One region of the Paenibacillus sp. FSL R5-0470 genome, then DNA from elsewhere that is predicted to be linked to it. Evidence: riboswitches for the same ligand, from Rfam matches in the RefSeq annotation. Region 1 holds a riboswitch; each other region holds the start of a gene.
The links. A riboswitch is a leader RNA that binds a small molecule or an ion and turns the genes downstream of it on or off. The one in region 1 is predicted to bind cyclic di-AMP.

Region 1 (5,912 bases):
CGACATTGTTCACTGTTTTATGATATTTATAATACCAACGATTCCCAAAACAGTCAACCTTTTTTCATCTGTTGAATAAGTGCTTTTTCACGAAAACTTTGAATTCCCTATAACAATCACGAATTCTAAAAAAAGCGAAAAAATAAACTTTGTCGATTTACCAAGACTAAAAACGTCACTATTCGACAAAGTACGACATAATTACTTATTATATACTTATATTGGTTAAAATCATATTAAATTTAATAAAGGAGTTGATCTCATGAAGCAGCCGCTCACAGAAGAAAAGGTTTTCAAAGATCCGGTTCACAATTATATCCACGTGCAGGATACTATTATTTGGCGACTAATAAATACAAAGGAATTTCAGCGTTTACGCCGAATTCGCCAGCTGGGTACCTCGTATCTTACTTTTCATGGCGCAGAGCATAGTCGATTTTCTCATTCCCTAGGGGTTTACGAAATTACACGTAGAATTATTTCGCAATTTGAACGAAGCGGGTATAAGGATTGGATTCCTGAAGAAAGTCTGCTCACCTTGTGTGCGGCCTTGCTGCATGATCTGGGACATGGTCCATTTTCCCATTCTATAGAAGAGGCTTTTGAAATGAATCATGAGGATTGGACTTGTCGAATTATTCTGGAGGACACAGAGATTACTGAGATCTTGCGTGATGTGGAGGAGGATTTTCCTCGTAAAGTAGCCTCTGTAATCGCTAAAACTTATGAGCACGAAATTGTTGTAAATCTGGTTTCCAGTCCGCTAGATGCTGATCGCATGGATTATTTGCTGCGTGATGCGTACTATACAGGTGTAAATTATGGGACGATCGACATTGATCGGATTTTAAGAATGCTGCGTCCTTATAATGGTCGAATTGTTGTAAAAGAATCGGGAATGCATGCTATTGAAGATTATTTAATGTCGCGTTATCAAATGTACTGGCAAGTCTATTTTCATCCGGTGACACGTAGCTCAGAGATTATTTTGCGACAAATTTTCCGTAGAGCCAAGGAGCTTTTCCAAGAGGGGTACAATTTTAGTTTCATGATTAATCCGCTGGAGGATTTGTTCCGTGGTGAGGTGACAGTGAAGCAATATTTAATGCTAGATGAAGCACTGGTACAGACGGCTTTTATGCAGTGGACGCTTGAGAAAGATGAGCTACTAAGCGACTTGTGTACCCGTTTTATTCATCGTAAACTGTATAAATATGTTGAGGTGGAGAATCTCGATACAGATATGATTACTGAAATTCGCAGCAGTTTTTCGGCAGCGGGACTTCACCCAGAATATGATTTGGAGATTGATTTTCCGACAGATCTGCCCTATGATGTGTTCCGTCCGGGAGAAGCTTTTGACAATAAACAAATTCTGCTGCTTGATCGGCATGATCATCTGCGGGAAATTTCAGAGGTGTCGGATATTGTGCGTTCTATTAGCGGCATTCACCGTGGCAGATATCATCTTTATTTTCCTCAGGATAAGTTGAGAAATGCGCTTACGCGATTGCCTGCTTCTATTGCAGAGATTTTTGCAAAATAATACAAGAAAATATGGGATTTTTGACAAGAAGAGTAGAAATATAAGATATAACGGATAGCTTGAAACTTATATTGTCTTATATTTAAAAAAGAACAAGGAGTGAGGGTTAAAATGTTTCTGTTTGACACACATACGCATCTGGATGCACCTCAATTCGACGAGGATCGCGAAGAAGTTATCGCTCGTGCTGTAGAAGCAGGAGTTAGCAAGATGATTAATATCGGATTTAATCGGGAGACGATTCCCTCAACGATGAAGCTGGCGGAATCTTATGATTATATTTATGCGGCAGTGGGTTGGCATCCTCAGGATGCGATTGATATGAAAGAAGGAGATCTCGATTGGATCGCTTCTCTATGCAGCCATAAAAAAGTAGTGGCTATTGGTGAAATCGGACTGGATTATTACTGGGATACTTCTCCCAAGGATGTGCAACATGAAGTTTTTCGCAAGCAAATTGGACTAGCCCGTGAACTAAATATGCCGATTTGTATTCATGATCGTGATGCACATGAGGATGTTGTACGGATTTTACGGGAGGAAAAAGCAAATGAGGTTGGAGGCGTGATGCACTCGTTCTCAGGAAGCTGGGAAACAGCTAAAATGTGCTTGAATCTTGGTTTTCATTTATCCTTTGGAGGACCCATTACGTTCAAAAATGCAAGAGTGCCAAAAGAAGTGCTTGCGCAGACACCACTAGACCGATTATTGATCGAAACCGATGCTCCATATTTGACTCCACACCCCTTCCGCGGGAAGCGAAATGAGAGCGCTCATGTGAAGCTTGTAGCAGAGGCAGCAGCTGAAATTAAAGGGTTAACATGGGAAGAATTGGCTAAAATAACGTATGCGAACGCACTGGAACGATTTGGGATTGAGTGAAAACGGGAGCAAAACAGGCGAAAAATAGAGAATGGCCGATATATTAAACTTTTTTAATATAAAAACGGCTGAATATTACAATATTTTAACCATATTTTTGCGTAAACGTGGTTGAATCGTCCTTTACAACATGCATCAAAACAGGATATCATCTTTTCAGTGATGTGAGCTGTGTTATAGTGACAGCCATTGATTCATGGATCGTCTCGCTGAGTCTCCGTATGGAGAACGGGGGAACCAATATTGACCTGCCGCATGCCTGTATTTTAAATACGGTTTAGACGTGCCGTAGGACAGTATTTGATTTCTTCACGTGGTCTTTGGGGTGAATTTAAGGGCAACCGCCATGAGCGGGTGACCTGAAATAGGGCGTCTCTCTTTCGTCCGAACCCGACAGCTAACCCCGTAAGCGCAAGTAAGAGAGGCAACCTCGTGCACAAGCATTCTCTATTCTGATATTGGAGAAGCCACGAAAGAGTCCTCAGTTGAACTCTTTTTAGGCTTTTTTATTTTTGAATAAATAGAATGTTGCCCACATACTGTTATATAACAGGGGTGGGAGTAGCTGTGCCGAGCAGGCGATCCATGAGCAGGAGACGCTAAGTTATTACGTGCGTGTCCTGTGACAATCTCAAATAGTTTCGTCAAAGGAATTCAGTCCTCATGATATACAATTGACGACGGGGCTATGTAAGGAGGATGGAGAGAATGGGCGTATTCCAACCAGAAGTATCCCATGATTCGCAGTCATCCAGCAGGTCTTTCGCATTACGGTGGGAGCAAGTAAATACTCGCGTACTTTTACTTGCAGGCGTGATTTCAGTCGCTATCGCGCTACTTATTCTGCTGTACGTACACGGTCAAAGTAACAAACAATTATTTTTAGTAATAGACGGGCAAACACAGACGCTTGAAACGCGGGAAGCGCTTCTTGGTGATGTGTTGGAGAAAGAGCAAATTTCGCTGCAGCCGCATGATGAACTATCTTTAGGTCTGAGTGATGAAATAAAAGACGGTGACCGTGTCGTTATCAATCGTGCGCAGAAAATTAGTCTTACTGCGGATGGAGCAACAAAAACGTTATATACGACCGAGGACACAATTGGTAAAGCAATTGAGAAAATGGGCATTACCCTAGAAGGTCATGATAAGATTTTCCCTTCGTTAGACACCACCATTTCTGCAAACATGGAGGTTAAGATTGTTCGCATCAACAAACAGACCGTACAGCGAACAACTAACTTACCCTTCAGAGTCATCAAGACAGCAGACCCCTCCCTTACTGTGGGAACAGTTAGAGTGGCACAGGCAGGCAAACCAGGCGTCATGATTCAGCATATTGAAAAGATCTACCAAGACGGTGAACTGGCCTCTATGCGCATGATTGGTAAGGAAGTACAAACGGTAACGAAAGATAAGATTATTGCCGTTGGTACCAAAGCACTTCCTAAGCCGGCTGTAGCTAAGACTACAACAACTTCCAAATCAAACACCACTTCAAAAACGGCTAAGGTTAGCGCCAAGACTAATAACGTCACTAGCAAGGCTGGCGTAGACTTTGAGTACAAGAAGATGATTAAGAACGTCTCCATGACAGCTTATTCATCAGAAGAGCCAGGTATTGGTACCAAAACTGCCTCCGGAACACGCGTAACGGAAGGTCGTACAATTGCGGTAGACCCGAATGTAATCCCTATTGGCTGGTGGGTATATATCGAGGGGCTTGGATTCCGCCGAGCAGAAGATACTGGCGGTGCCATTAAAGGCAATAAAGTAGATGTCTATTACGATTCACTGAGCCATGTCCGTAATTTCGGTCGTAAATCGCGTACCGTTTATGTGATTGGACCTGTGAAGCCCGAGTTAAACTAGGCTGAAGCTTTTGCAAATTATTCTTTGATAAGCTATAGTGATGATAACCGTTAAGGAACGCCAGATGATCATTTCGTTGATCGCAGAGCAACCGCTCATCACTTATAAATTCTTTAACCAAAAGAAGAGGAGCGAAACCTCTTCTTTTTTGCTTTTTTTGGAAGGAGTCAAGAGATATGATTAAGGAATTAATTGTCGTTGAAGGTAAGAGTGATACCGTCGCTGTTAAACGCGCTGTAGAAGCAGATACGATCGAAACAGGGGGCTCGGCTGTAGACCGGACCGTAATTGCGAAGATCGCGCTTGCTATGGAGCGTAGAGGAGTGATTATCCTTACTGACCCGGATCACGCGGGTGAACGAATTCGTAAGATTGTGTCCGCAAAGGTGCCGGGCTGTAAGCATGCCTTCATTCCGGAGAAGGACGCAACCCGCAAGGGAGATATTGGTGTGGAGAACGCTTCTCCAGAGGCGATTCGTCATGCGCTGCGGAATGTACATACCTCTTTTGAAGGTGCACCTGCTTTAATTGGACTTGATGATCTAATGGCCGCTGGAATGCTTGTACATCCTCGGGCAGCTGAAAGACGTATGGCACTTGGTAATTTGCTTGGAATCGGATATTGTAATGGCAAGCAGCTGTACAAGCGGCTGGCGATGTTTGGAATTACGCGGGAGGAATTTGCCGGAGCTCTCGCCCAAATTGATCAGGGGGGCATTACTTCATGAGTGGTAGAGAGGAAATTTCGACTCCAAAACGGACGAAAGAAATTATTCAACGTTATGGATTCAAGTTCAAGAAGAGCTTAGGACAGAATTTTTTGATTGATCAAAATATATTGGACAAGATTGTTGACGCTGCTGGGCTAGATAGTGAATCAGGGGCATTGGAAATCGGTCCTGGGATTGGTGCCCTGACGGAGCGTTTGGCGCTAACCGCCGGTGCGGTGACTGCTGTGGAGATCGACCGTAGGCTGATTCCTATTTTAAGGGACGTACTTTCCCCTTATCCGCATGTAAAGGTTCGTAATGATGATGTTCTGAATGTAAATCTGCAGGAGCTGTTCAAAGAAGATTTTGCATCCGTGAACAAGGTAAGCGTAGTTGCCAATCTGCCGTATTATGTAACTACTCCGATTCTGATGAAGCTGCTCGAAGAGAAGCTTCCGCTTGATAACATCGTTGTAATGATTCAGAAAGAGGTTGCGGAGCGTATGGCCGCTTCTCCGGGAGGAAAGGAATACGGGAGCCTTAGCATTGCCGTGCAGTACTACAGCGAGCCTGAGCTCGTCTGCATTGTGCCGCGTACGGTGTTCATTCCTCAACCTAATGTGGAGTCCGCTGTAATCCGTCTAAAGGTAAGAGAGCGTCCACCGGTAGAAGTTGAGAGTGAGAAGCACTTCTTTGAGGTCGTCCAAGCTTCTTTCACACAGCGTCGCAAGACGATTGCTAACAATCTCAAGGCTCGTTACTTCCCGGAAGAGGGACGTGAGCGTCTGGAGGCTTTACTCGCAGAAGCTGGTATTGAACCAACACGTCGTGGAGAAACGTTAAGTCTAGAAGAATACGCCCGATTAAGCGGTGTTCTGTTGGCTGCTGGAATTGAATAAGCT
Region 2 (5,912 bases), 560 kb from region 1:
CCAGGATCACTTGTAATTCTGACTTTAATCTCATCACTGACGACCCGTGTACCGCCTGTAACGGAGCCAAAGTCCCCACCAGCCTCCTTGATTACAGGTGCAGATTCACCTGTAATCGCTGATTCATCTACGGAAGCCAGCCCTTCAATCACCTCACCGTCACCAGGGATGAGTTCTCCCTGACTGACAATGACGATATCTCCTTTACGCAACTCGGAGGAAGAGACTGTCTTCACCGCTCCTCCAACCAGTTTGTTAGCTGTGATATCTTGTTTTGTTTTCTTGAGCGAATCGGCTTGGGCTTTCCCCCGGCCTTCTGCCAGTGCTTCAGCGAAGTTCGCAAACAGCACTGTAAACAGCAGAATGAACAACACTGTGATATTGAAGCCTATCGATTGCTCTGCATTAAAATATCCAGGAGCCAGCACCATGAGGAGGACAATGATCGTACCGACCTCTACCACGAACATGACGGGATTTTTGATTAGCGTTACTGGGTTAAGCTTTATAAAACTATCCTTTACAGCGCTAAGGAGTATGGGTCCCGTCAGCAGCTTTTTTCTTTTTACAGTACTCATCTTATTCTCCCTCTTCCTACCGTAAGGTTAGATATTCTGCAATGGGGCCGAGTACAATGACCGGCAGGAACGTCAACGCACCGATAATCACTACTGTACCAATCAGAATTCCCGTAAACAGTCCATTGTCTGTGCGGAACGTGCCAATCGTCTCAGGAACCGGCTTCTTCTTAAGCAGAGAACCTGCTACCGCCAGCATTGCAATGATAGAGACATAACGACCTAGCAGCATGACAATCCCGGTTGTGACATTCCAAAAAGTTGTATTGTCTGCAAGCCCTTCAAATCCTGAACCATTGTTCGCGGCAGAAGAGACATATTCATATAACACTTGGCTGAGTCCATGGAATCCAGTGTTCGTAATCGCCCCTTGCCCCAAATCGGTCAGGAACGCAGCTGCGGTTGGCACAAGGATAATGAACGGATGCACAAGGATCGCTATGGCAATCAGCTTCATCTCCTTGGCCTCTATTTTCCGTCCGAGGAACTCCGGTGTCCTGCCGACCATGAGACCGCACAGGAAGACACCCAGAATCGCATACATCAGCATATTGATCAGTCCAACACCTTTACCACCGAAGACATTGTTGAGCATCATCAGTGCAAGAGGCGTAATACCTCCCAGCGGCGTCAGCGTATCATGCATATTGTTAACACTACCTGTCGTAGCTGCGGTTGTTACTGAAGTAAACAAGGAAGACTGCGGTATGCCGAAGCGCACCTCTTTACCTTCCATACTACCTTGTGAAGATTCAATTCCTAGTGCATTGATCGCCGGATTGCCTTTCGATTCAGCATAGAAGTTTAGGCTTAACAGCAGAACAAACAAGGTCATCATTGCGGTAAAAATTACCCAGCCCTGACGTTTGTTCTTGGCAAACAATCCGTACATATAAGGGAGCGAAGCTGGCAGCATCCACATAGAGAGAATCTCTAGCACGTTCGTAAGTGGATTAGGGTTCTCAAAAGGATGCGATGAATTGGCCCCGAAGAAGCCGCCACCATTCGTGCCCAGATGTTTGATCGATTCCAAAGAAGCTACTGGACCGATAGCAATTTGTTGTGTTTGGCCCTCTAGTGTAGTGACTTCAAGTGATGGCTTGAGCGTTTGTGGCACATGTAGTCCTACCAGCACCAATGAAACTAACAAAGCTAGCGGAATGAACACACGAATATGCGCTTTGACGAAATCCTCGAAGAAGTTCCCGACTGATTTCCGTCCCGTGATTCCTCTGACAAAGGCAACCGCAACAGAAAATCCGCTCGCTGCAGATGTGAACATCATCATCGTGATGACAGCCATTTGTGAAAAATACGAAAGCCCCGTCTCCCCGCTATAATGCTGCAGGTTCGTATTGGTCATAAAGCTGATCACTGTATTGAATGAAAGCGTCTGTTCCATATCCGTAATTCCATTCGGGTTTAACGGCAATCCCCGCTGCAATCTAAGAACAATGTAACTGAAAGTAACCAATACGATATTTGTTAACACAAAGCTGAGCGCATACTTCTTCCAAGACATTCCGTCCCGTTTTTTCAGGCCGATCAGCTTATAAATCCCTTTTTCCATGCCTCCAAACCATCGATCCGTACGGTTCGGTTCATTAGAAAATACATAATATAAATACGTGCCCATCGGCTTAACCAGCAAGATAAGAATTACGATTACAGCAACTATTTGCAAAATGCCCATGAATGCCCCTCCTTAAAATTTCTCCGGATGAATCAATGCGTAAACCAGATATACAAACAACAGTAGGGTAACAGCGATTACTAGAATCACAACTTATCCCTCCCTGTATCCTCAACTACACCTGCGCACCAGCGCATAAATCCATAAAACAACCCGTAAATTACAGCTAACGAAGCCACCATATACAGATCCATCATATCTCCCGCACTCCTTCTTTTATCCTTGATGAGGTGATTTATCGATTAGAAAATCAGCATCACCACTATGAGAATAGATTACATAACTTGCACCAAGTCTTTTATAGACCAATCTAGGATTTATTGAGCTTGTGATTACAAAAATCGGCTGTGTCGTCCAGGTGCGGCACATCTGAATGTAGCGGCAGCATAACGTAAAGCTGCTCTCGAACAGATATACCCGTCCTACCGGGAACGGCGGGCGAAACCAAGTATTCTGATGGCGGGTATCAACTAGAACGACTTGTTCAATCCCCATCTCTTCGAGTAGGGCCTTCTCAGGCAAGTTGTTGGTCAATCCGGCCATCTTAATGCCTCTGAATTTTAGAAGCTTAATAAAATGTTCGCCTGCCTTCGTTGGCGCACATACCAGTACATATTCATTCTGATCTGTCATCTCTTATTCTCCTCAAATGCTTTGCTTGTAAGATCAGAGCTTGATCACCCTGATCTTGAAAGAAAAGCTACCGCTAATGATGAATATAACGACCTCTTCGTGAGGTTTTCCATAAATGCTTTGCTTAAAAAAGCACAGCAAAAAGCCACAAAGGATTCTCCTCTGTGGCTCGCTAGCGGTCACATTGCACTCATCCTCTCTCCATACGCTTACGAGGTTAGCTGTCGGATTCGGGCGGTGAGAGTCGCCCTACCTGTATAGATACGAGCTCACTCGCATCTTCTACAGGATTCACCCCATAACCGGCTTCCGACTCTCACATCGTCTGCCGATTGTTGGTTCCCCCGCTTTCCTTAACGGAAATTAAGCGGATCAAATATTCGATTGTTGTTGAAACAGGAGTAATCATACCCTTATGCAGGAAGAATTGTAAAACCTGATTGATGCCAAAATAATGCAAATTAAAAACTATTTTCGTATCGGATAGCGCTTACTTGATATCCAATCTCTCTATATCTCTTGTTTACTCGAGTTTTAATCCATTAGCGAAAAGCGGGCATACCATGTGATTTTATTCACCACAAATGTAGAAATCTTAAAAAAACGCCTTTATAGGTAAGAAAACAAGAAGTCGAGATTAAGCGAGGAAGAAGCCCGATAACTCGCAATAAATACCTATTTGGTTCCCTTTTCCGTCGTAGTAGGCAGGATTTGGTTTAAATCGCGCTCAAAAGAACACTTTCTGTTTTTACAGAAACACCTTGAAAAGAGTATGATTCGGGTTGAATCTATTTCACGAAATACATTCAACGCTGAGTTCCTGTATTTGCAGGGAACGGGGGAACCATCAGGTCACATGGCCTACTTGGGGTGAATCCGAAGGAGACTGTCCAAGTCTCATATAGGTAGGGCGACTCTCACCGTCCGAATCCGACAGCTAACCTCGTAAGCGTAAAGAGAGAGACCCTTGATCCGCCACGCTTTGGCACAGGTGTGTATATACCTGTATTCCAAAACCGCAGCAGAGGTCCTCCTCTTGCTGCGGTTTTTGCGTTACCTGAATCTATAGGGTGATAGCATGCTGGACGGGGTGAAAGAAATGAAACACTATTATTGGGGAACTCAGCAAGGGCTACTTGAGCCGATAAGTCTAAATTATGTTTGCTTTGGAGCGTTGTGGTTCGAAGAGGATCATCACAGAACTATTGTCGGCTATGCTTTTGGTCAGAAGCAGATTGAATCACTTCGCCATTTCAGCAGCCCATCTACCTGTGAATACTGTATGGACCGAACAATTATATACGAAATATATAAAAGTATCCGAGAAAAGCAACAGCTGCAGGATTGGTCAGCACACCAACGTTTTCCGTGGCTCACCGCTTTTAAGGAACCGTGGAAAGATGTTGCAGTCGGTTGGTACGTAATGAGATCCCGCAACACCTTTCCCTTACATTTATCCGTTATACGCAAACAGAAATTCAGACTATGGCTAGAGCATGCCGCAGTCTGTGAGAATGAAGCTGAAATGCTCGCCTGTATAGAGAAGGCTAATGACATTCACCATGTAGATCTTAAGCTTTTGGAAACCTAAGGAGGAAAAAACTGTCATGGACCAGCGAAGACTGTCTCGCATAGAAGTATTCGTCTTTGATTCACCTGAGCCTATTCATTATGGAATGGAGGCTGATCAAGGCAGCCGTTATGGCATCCTGAAACTTACCTGTAAAGGAGGTAGCAGCTGGGGGGCATGTCTTATCTCTGCCAATACCAAAACTTTCGATCTTATTAAATGGAGTTCTTTTCTCAGAATGATATACCATTGCCGGCTAGAGGAAGCGATAGATAAAGTACGTACCCATGGTTCAGAGTGGGATCAGACTCAGTTTGAGCTAGTGCAAGGTGCTTTACAGGATTTAAAAGCCAAGCTGCAGGGTAAATCCTTGGCAGGGCACATTGAGCAAGGTCGTCTGTACAGAGCTGTCGCTGGTGGGAGAGATTCCAAAGGAGGGCGGCTATATTATAAACCATCCAGTGTTGCGCTTCAAAAACATAGTTATCCAGAACCTGATACCGCCGAGCTTATCAACAAATCCATTTCTTACTTTTCTATATTATAGGTTCATCCCATAACCCATTCTGAAAGGATCGTGTTTATCATGCCTGACCCCTTACCTGCCGAATCATCCCGTAGAACTATATTTGCAGAGTGTGTTCAAAAGTGTACGAATGATATCTATATGCTCAGTTCCATGTTGTTACAACAATCAGCAGAAGCCGAGAAGGTTACTATCCGTACTTTTAAAGAGCTTCACAAAATATTCCGTCAAAAAAGCTTCGACAGCCAGCTATTCTCTATCGAAGCTTACCGCTCTTGTATCCGACAATGCGCCGATTATTACGCACGCCGGTCTCTTCTGTCTGCCAAGGCATTGCCTTGGGAGGAACAGCTTATAAAAACGATGTGGTATGGCCTAAAGCTATCTTTACCTCAAATAAGCATCATTCTGCAAAAGAGTCTTCCTGTACTAAAAGCACAGCTTAGGCGTGTGCGGGAGCAACTGACTGCTCAAGAGGATTTGCTGCCTAGTGGTAATCTATCCGTTGTCTAACTCCCTCAACTATCTTCCAAATAACTTTTACGATACGTACACAAAAAAAGAAAAAAGCCACGGCATCTGCCGCGGCTTCCTTTCCCTATTATTACGCTTTGCTCTTACGCGCCTTACCGTACATCCACAATCCCGCAATCATCCCTACCATGGCAACACCAGTCAATACACCTTGAGTGAAATCCATAACAGCGGATCCATCTGAATGGAGCATTCTACTAACCGTAGCCAGAGATACCGAACTCATTAAAAGCATCATATTGTATTGTTCACTTTTAGTCATGATTACCACTCCTTAAAAGTTTATATGAAGCCACTTAGATCTTGTAAGCCTTCATCGCTTTTCTGATCTCTTTAATACTTGGACGTTTGCCGTACATCAATACGCCTGTGCGATAG
Region 3 (5,912 bases), 1.1 Mb from region 1:
CTTCTAAACTGGACTCCATACCAGGTATAGGCGAGAAGCGGCGCAAGGCGCTGCTTAAGCATTTCGGATCACTAAAGAAAATTAAAGAAGCCTCCATAGAGGATTTTAAATCACTTTCTATTGGCGAAAAGCTGGCTAGTCAAATTCTTGAGGCGCTCAAGGATGAAGAGCCAGCGACATAGGCATTCGAAATACTGGAATGCTGTATACGTTAATATAAAAAAGGTGTCACAGCAGTTTTCTGCTGTGACACCTTTTTTTATTATAGGTTATCCACCCGTTACTTCTTTAAATTACAGATGTAGGTTCAACCGGCTTAGGTTCTGATTTCTGCGGTGGATTAAACCGATAGACGATGTAAGCGACTATGGACGGCATTATAATCGCGAAGATACCAGCCCCTACATTCACGCTTTCCTTCATAAAGATCAGCGTAGCGCCCATCAGAATGCTGTCAAACACGACGTGACTGAACATGACGGCAATAAATCCGTAACGAAGGAAAATATAGCTAAAGAGCAAACCAATCACGGTCAGCTCAATAGGACGGGAACTGATGGGGTAGATCGGATACAGCGTATGGCCAAACGCCCAAACCAGCGTGGTGATCAGGCAAGCAATGAACGTGCTTCGGAATACTTTTTTCAACATAGGAATTCCGAAAAAACGATAAATGGCTTCCTCGGATAAACCAGCGAGCCATGCAACGATGGGCAGCAGCCAAGCATATCTCATGTTGTAAGGAGATTGAGTAGCGTCAGTAGTGGACCAGTTCTGCAAGGTAAGTGATAATACGATGAACATAAGGGTCTGCACCCCTAGCAGCACGAATGCCCAGACGTATCCAGCCCGGATACTATCCAGAACATATTTTCCATAGCCAGGCTCTTTAGCACGAGGCCATGGGTTCATCCCCTCTTCTTTTTTCCATAGGCCGTCCCCTCCAACTAAAGAAAAATAGAGCAGGGAGGACATTAGGAGGCTATATAAGGCATAAATGATGAACATTATGACGGAAGTTATCTGAGCCTCGAGTCCTTCGCCTGAGGATTCAGGGAGCATATTATAGGTGCTGATCATCATGATTACAAAATAAGCTGAGCTTAGGAATATTCCACGCTTAAAGGAGGTATGTTCTCTTCTAAGTATGCTGTAGATGAGTGCCAGAATTCCTAAAGCTAAAGTAGGCAAACCGTAGCCGAATAAAGTAAACTTTTCCGCGAGAGAGGTCTGGTCCTTTACATAGGAGGTATGCCAGGCTGGAGCGGTGAATCCTGCTTTAAAGCTGGATACCTGTTCGCCAGTGAAATCGAAATAATAGTGTAGTAAGGATTCGCCGATCTGAACGGAACGATCTGTATACACGAGCCCGTAGTTTCCCGTATTCGATTCAATTTGCAGCTTGGCGGGATTTACATCCCATTCCTGAAGCCAGGGACGGGCAAGATTTTCTTTTTGTGTAAGTGATAAGGTAGTACCCTTGTCCTCTTCTTTTGCACTGGTGGATACATTGTTTGGTAATCCGGTACCTGATCCTTCTGCACCTTGTGTGAAAGCGACAACTCCACCAGTATACATATTGAGGTCAACAGAGATCAGTGGCTCTTGTTCCGCTGAAGGACTAAGTGTTACACGAAAGATGTCAAAAGGATATCGTTGATCCAATTTCTTTTTTGTATAGTCCTCCAAAAGCTTCTCGCGGGACATATAACCATAAAAGGAAGAGTCCGTATCGTACAGTACATTCCACTGATCGTTTGGTGCTTTGGTGTAGTTCAGCTTTTGTTCTGCGAATGATATGGCTTTGTCGCGGGCTTCCGCCTTACTGATGACAGTAGTATCTTCCCCGGCAGGGCTATTTAGCACCGAGGGAGCAATTTGAAACATAATAAATAGAATAAGACCGATAATGCCCGAGATGATGAGCCTCTTGGAGAGGGCACGTTGCTGTAAGGGCTGGCCAACGGGATTCATGTAACGCCTCCTTGTAAACTGACAATGTTATGTTCCATTATAGTATTAGTGCCATGATAGTTACAAAAATCATCGTATATTCTTTTTATGGGTAATAGAGATATTATAGAATAGGTAACTGAATATATACCATGAATTTAAGGTGATTCTTTCTTCATTTTTCATGAAAATCGATGCAATTGCAGGGAAAACACGGAAAAGTGATGAGAAAAGGCACTCTTAGTGGTACATCCTCTCCAAACCGCATTTTTCATATGAATCACCATTAATAGTGTCTTTGTGATTTATCGAAATAACATATATAATTTGTATGCAATTGTATATAGCCGAATTTCAGGTGAAAACGGGGGAACCATAAGAAGTAATGAAAAGATGAGTATACGCCATAGGCGTTGTCTTTATTCATCAGGGGTGAATTTCGTTCTAGGAACGAATAGGGCAGCCTGCACAGTCCGAATCCGTCAGCTAACCTCGTAGGCTAATTTACTGCAGGAACCAAGGGTAGCATTGGTTTTCCAGTGCTTTTTTTGTTGGAATTCTTTAAATTTTGATAAGAGGGTGAGCGTAGTGGCTTCACAGTTTCGCAGGGTTTCTGAATCAAAGTTCCTGAAGCTCTCTCCGCCTCAGATTATGGTGCTTGGTTTTGCATCGATCATTCTGATTGGAGCCTTGCTGCTAATGCTTCCCATTTCGAGTACCAGCGGGAATGCTGTTAGTTTTATTGATGCGTTGTTTACTGCAACATCGGCCACCTGTGTGACAGGACTTGTGGTGCTGGACACCGGGACGACATTCACCATTTTTGGGAAAACCGTAATTATGGTGCTTATCCAGGTGGGCGGCTTAGGGTTTATGACAATGGCGACCTTATTTGCCATGATGATGAAACGCAAAATTTCCTTGCGGGACAGACTGATCCTTCAGGAAGCAATGAACCAAGGCTCTATGGAGGGGATTGTTCGACTGATCCGGAGAGTACTTATTTATTCCTTGGTCATCGAAGGCTGTGCAGCGGTGCTTCTGTCCTTACGCTGGGCGTTTGATATGCCACTGGGAAAGGCCATTTATTTTGGAATATTTCATGCGGTGTCTATGTTTAATAATGCTGGATTTGATATTTTCGGGGATTTCCGGAGTTTAACCGATTATGTATATGACCCGCTAGTGAACATCGTGGTGATGTTTCTGATTGTCTCTGGCGGTATTGGTTTTATTGTCATGTCGGATCTGGTGGAGTTTCGTGTCAAACGTAAATTATCTTTGCATAGCAAAGTTGTACTCTCCACCACTGCAGGGCTTATTCTTATCGGCGCTTTGGTTATTTTTATATTTGAATTTACGAATCAGCGCACACTGGGGAATTTAAATTTCGGCGGCAAAATATTATCGGCATTCTTTCAGTCGGTATCGCCCCGAACCGCTGGCGCCAATACGGTGGATATTGCCGGACTACGGCAAGCCTCACAGTTCTTTATGGTTATTCTTATGTTTATTGGTGCATCTCCAGGATCAACAGGTGGCGGGGTCAAGACTACAACCTTTACGATTATGATTGGTGCAGTAATCGCGATGCTGCGCGGACGTGAAGATGTTGTACTGTTCCGTTACCGATTGGCGCAAGAGCGTATCTATAAAGCGTTGACGTTAACATTACTCGCTTTGCTATTGGTCCTCACGGTGTCGATGTTACTGTCCACAACAGAGGATAGTAATTTCTTAGCGATATTATTTGAGACGACCTCAGCTTTTGCCACGGTGGGACTAACCATGGGGCTGACACCTGAACTGTCTATCTTCGGCAAGATTCTGATCTGTCTGACCATGTTTGCAGGTCGGCTAGGTCCATTAACATTAGTGTATGCGCTTGGACCTAAACAGGGTAAACCATTGTATAAGCACCCAGAAGGTAAAATAATTATTGGATAGGAGTTAATCCGAAATGAAAGCACAGCAATTTGTAGTAATCGGTTTAGGCCGCTTTGGCTCAAGCCTTGCACTTGAGCTGATGGAAATGGGCTACGAGGTGCTCGGCATTGATCACCATGAGGAGCGTGTGGAGGAAATGAGCGATCACCTGACGCATGCGGTAGTGGCTGATGCTACAGATGAAGGAATTATGCGCTCGCTCGGCGTACGGAACTTTGACTGTGGGATTGTTGCGATTGGCGACAATATGGAACGAAGTATTCTGGCGGCGATTTTGTTAAAAGAGATTGGAGTCAAGCAAGTAGTAGCCAAGGCGATCTCGATCCTTCATGGTCGTGCGTTGTCCAGGCTGGGCGTGGACCGGGTTATTTTTCCGGAGCGGGATATGGGCATTCGTGTGGCACATCAGCTCGTGACACCCAATTTGCTGGATTATATTGAACTGTCCAAGGATTATAAAATCGTCGAGCTAACCGTTCCGTCTTGCATGAACGGGAAAAGCTTGTCAGATTTAAATACAAGAGCGAAATATGGCTGCAGTATTGTTGCCCTGAACCGGGAAAGTGGAATTATAGTGGCTCCAACGGCACATGATCATTTGAGTGAGGGCGACGTTATGGTACTCATTGGTTCTAATGAAAGTATTGATCGATTTGAGGATGAAGTTGTAAACCAAGATTAAATAGATAAGCCCTCCGTCCTTTACATGGGACGGAGGGCTTTTTTAATTAAGGCTGCACGCAGAGGTATGTACTATTTCTCTCGTTCCGTTAGAAACATCTCTTCTGTGACCTGCACGAGGCTGCGGGCCGCTGTGCTCAGGCTCCCATCGTCACGGTAAATCAGGCAGGTAGTTCGCTGAGTCTGCTCCAGCTCCTTAATATGCAGAGAGACCAGCCCACCGCCGTTTAACAGCTGCGGACGCAGATAAGACTTGGGCAGTAACGCTGCCACATTGACTGTCGGCAGCAGCCGCACGATGGCTTCGAATGAGTCAATCTCCATCCGAACGTCTGGATCAATTCCACAGCGCTGGAACAGATCGTCTGTTAGACGTCGGTACCAGGTGCCTTTGGAGAACAGGATCATAGGCAGTCGGGACAGATCATCCATGGTTAGCTTGGTAGATTGATTCAGAGGATGATGCTCAGAAACAACCAGTCGAAGTTGATCCTCAAACAGAGAAATGCAGCGCAGTCCAGGTTCTTGAATAGAGGAAGCGATCAGACCTATATCTGACTTTCCTTCACTGACAGAGGAGACAATTTCATGTGTTCGGCCTGTGATTAGCTTCAGCTCCGCAGTTGGGTATTTCTCCATATATGCGTTAACTAGTGGAGGCAGAGTGGTCTGCAGTGAGGTAAGTGACGCCCCTAAGGTGACGAGCTTAGGCTCGCCTTCTTTGTATTTAGACAAAGCCTCCAGAAATTTAGAGCGCTGCTGCCGTTGTTCAAGTGCGTAGGAATAAGTAAGACGCCCAACCTCGGTTAACTCCAGTCGCTTGCCATAACGATTAAATAGCGCGACACCCAGTCGTTCTTCCAGCTTGGAGATTTTACGAGATAGGGCAGGTTGGGACAGATTGAGCTGGCGGGAGGCCCGATTCAAGCTGGAGTGCTCCACAACCGCTGCAAAAACATCTAAATCGTCAAACATATTTATGTTCCTCTCGTAGTGCAATCTATAAACAGTAGTGACGAAATTCATAGCCATGAAGACAATACTTCTTGCTCCATAAGGAAATAAAAGATTTGTCGGAAAATGTTGTTTCTCTAAATGAGAATTATTATCATATAAAATCTATTCTTATGCGTTTATTGTATAACGTTTAATAATTAGATTGCAATTCCCTTATAAGGGAAAAAGGAGTAACATGAAAAGTGACACAAGATATTCACATTTTGTGAAAAAGAAAACAAAGTCCGGGAAACCAAGGATAGCGGTAAATATAGACGTTTTGTCATGACATAGTCTACGTTATCCTGTGTCAAATGTAGTTCCGGCGGTGAATA

Region 2: it holds a riboswitch for cyclic di-AMP, as region 1 does, so the genes downstream of both, MKY99_RS02705 (hypothetical protein) here and MKY99_RS00190 (3D domain-containing protein) in region 1, are expected to answer to the same signal.
Region 3: it holds a riboswitch for cyclic di-AMP, as region 1 does, so the genes downstream of both, MKY99_RS25360 (TrkH family potassium uptake protein) here and MKY99_RS00190 (3D domain-containing protein) in region 1, are expected to answer to the same signal.

Annotation. Positions count from the first base shown of each region.
Region 1 covers NZ_CP150238.1:39,451-45,362, forward strand. The annotation lists gene MKY99_RS00180 (HD domain-containing protein) at 263-1,546, shown strand; gene MKY99_RS00185 (TatD family hydrolase) at 1,658-2,428, shown strand; cyclic di-AMP (ydaO/yuaA leader) riboswitch at 2,626-2,855, shown strand; gene MKY99_RS00190 (3D domain-containing protein) at 3,137-4,300, shown strand; gene rnmV (ribonuclease M5) at 4,477-5,028, shown strand; gene rsmA (16S rRNA (adenine(1518)-N(6)/adenine(1519)-N(6))-dimethyltransferase RsmA) at 5,025-5,909, shown strand.
Region 2 covers NZ_CP150238.1:603,261-609,172, reverse strand. The annotation lists gene kdpB (potassium-transporting ATPase subunit KdpB) at 1-578, opposite strand, end outside; gene kdpA (potassium-transporting ATPase subunit KdpA) at 595-2,271, opposite strand; gene MKY99_RS02705 (hypothetical protein) at 2,488-2,904, opposite strand; cyclic di-AMP (ydaO/yuaA leader) riboswitch at 3,095-3,284, opposite strand; cyclic di-AMP (ydaO/yuaA leader) riboswitch at 3,705-3,870, shown strand; gene MKY99_RS02700 (hypothetical protein) at 4,004-4,495, shown strand; gene MKY99_RS02695 (hypothetical protein) at 4,512-5,021, shown strand; gene MKY99_RS02690 (hypothetical protein) at 5,154-5,513, shown strand; gene MKY99_RS02685 (hypothetical protein) at 5,605-5,796, opposite strand; gene MKY99_RS02680 (ABC transporter permease) at 5,831-5,912, opposite strand, start outside.
Region 3 covers NZ_CP150238.1:5,740,965-5,746,876, reverse strand. The annotation lists gene uvrC (excinuclease ABC subunit UvrC) at 1-182, shown strand, start outside; gene MKY99_RS25365 (CPBP family intramembrane glutamic endopeptidase) at 289-1,974, opposite strand; cyclic di-AMP (ydaO/yuaA leader) riboswitch at 2,289-2,468, shown strand; gene MKY99_RS25360 (TrkH family potassium uptake protein) at 2,605-3,900, shown strand; gene MKY99_RS25355 (TrkA family potassium uptake protein) at 3,914-4,582, shown strand; gene MKY99_RS25350 (LysR family transcriptional regulator) at 4,654-5,556, opposite strand.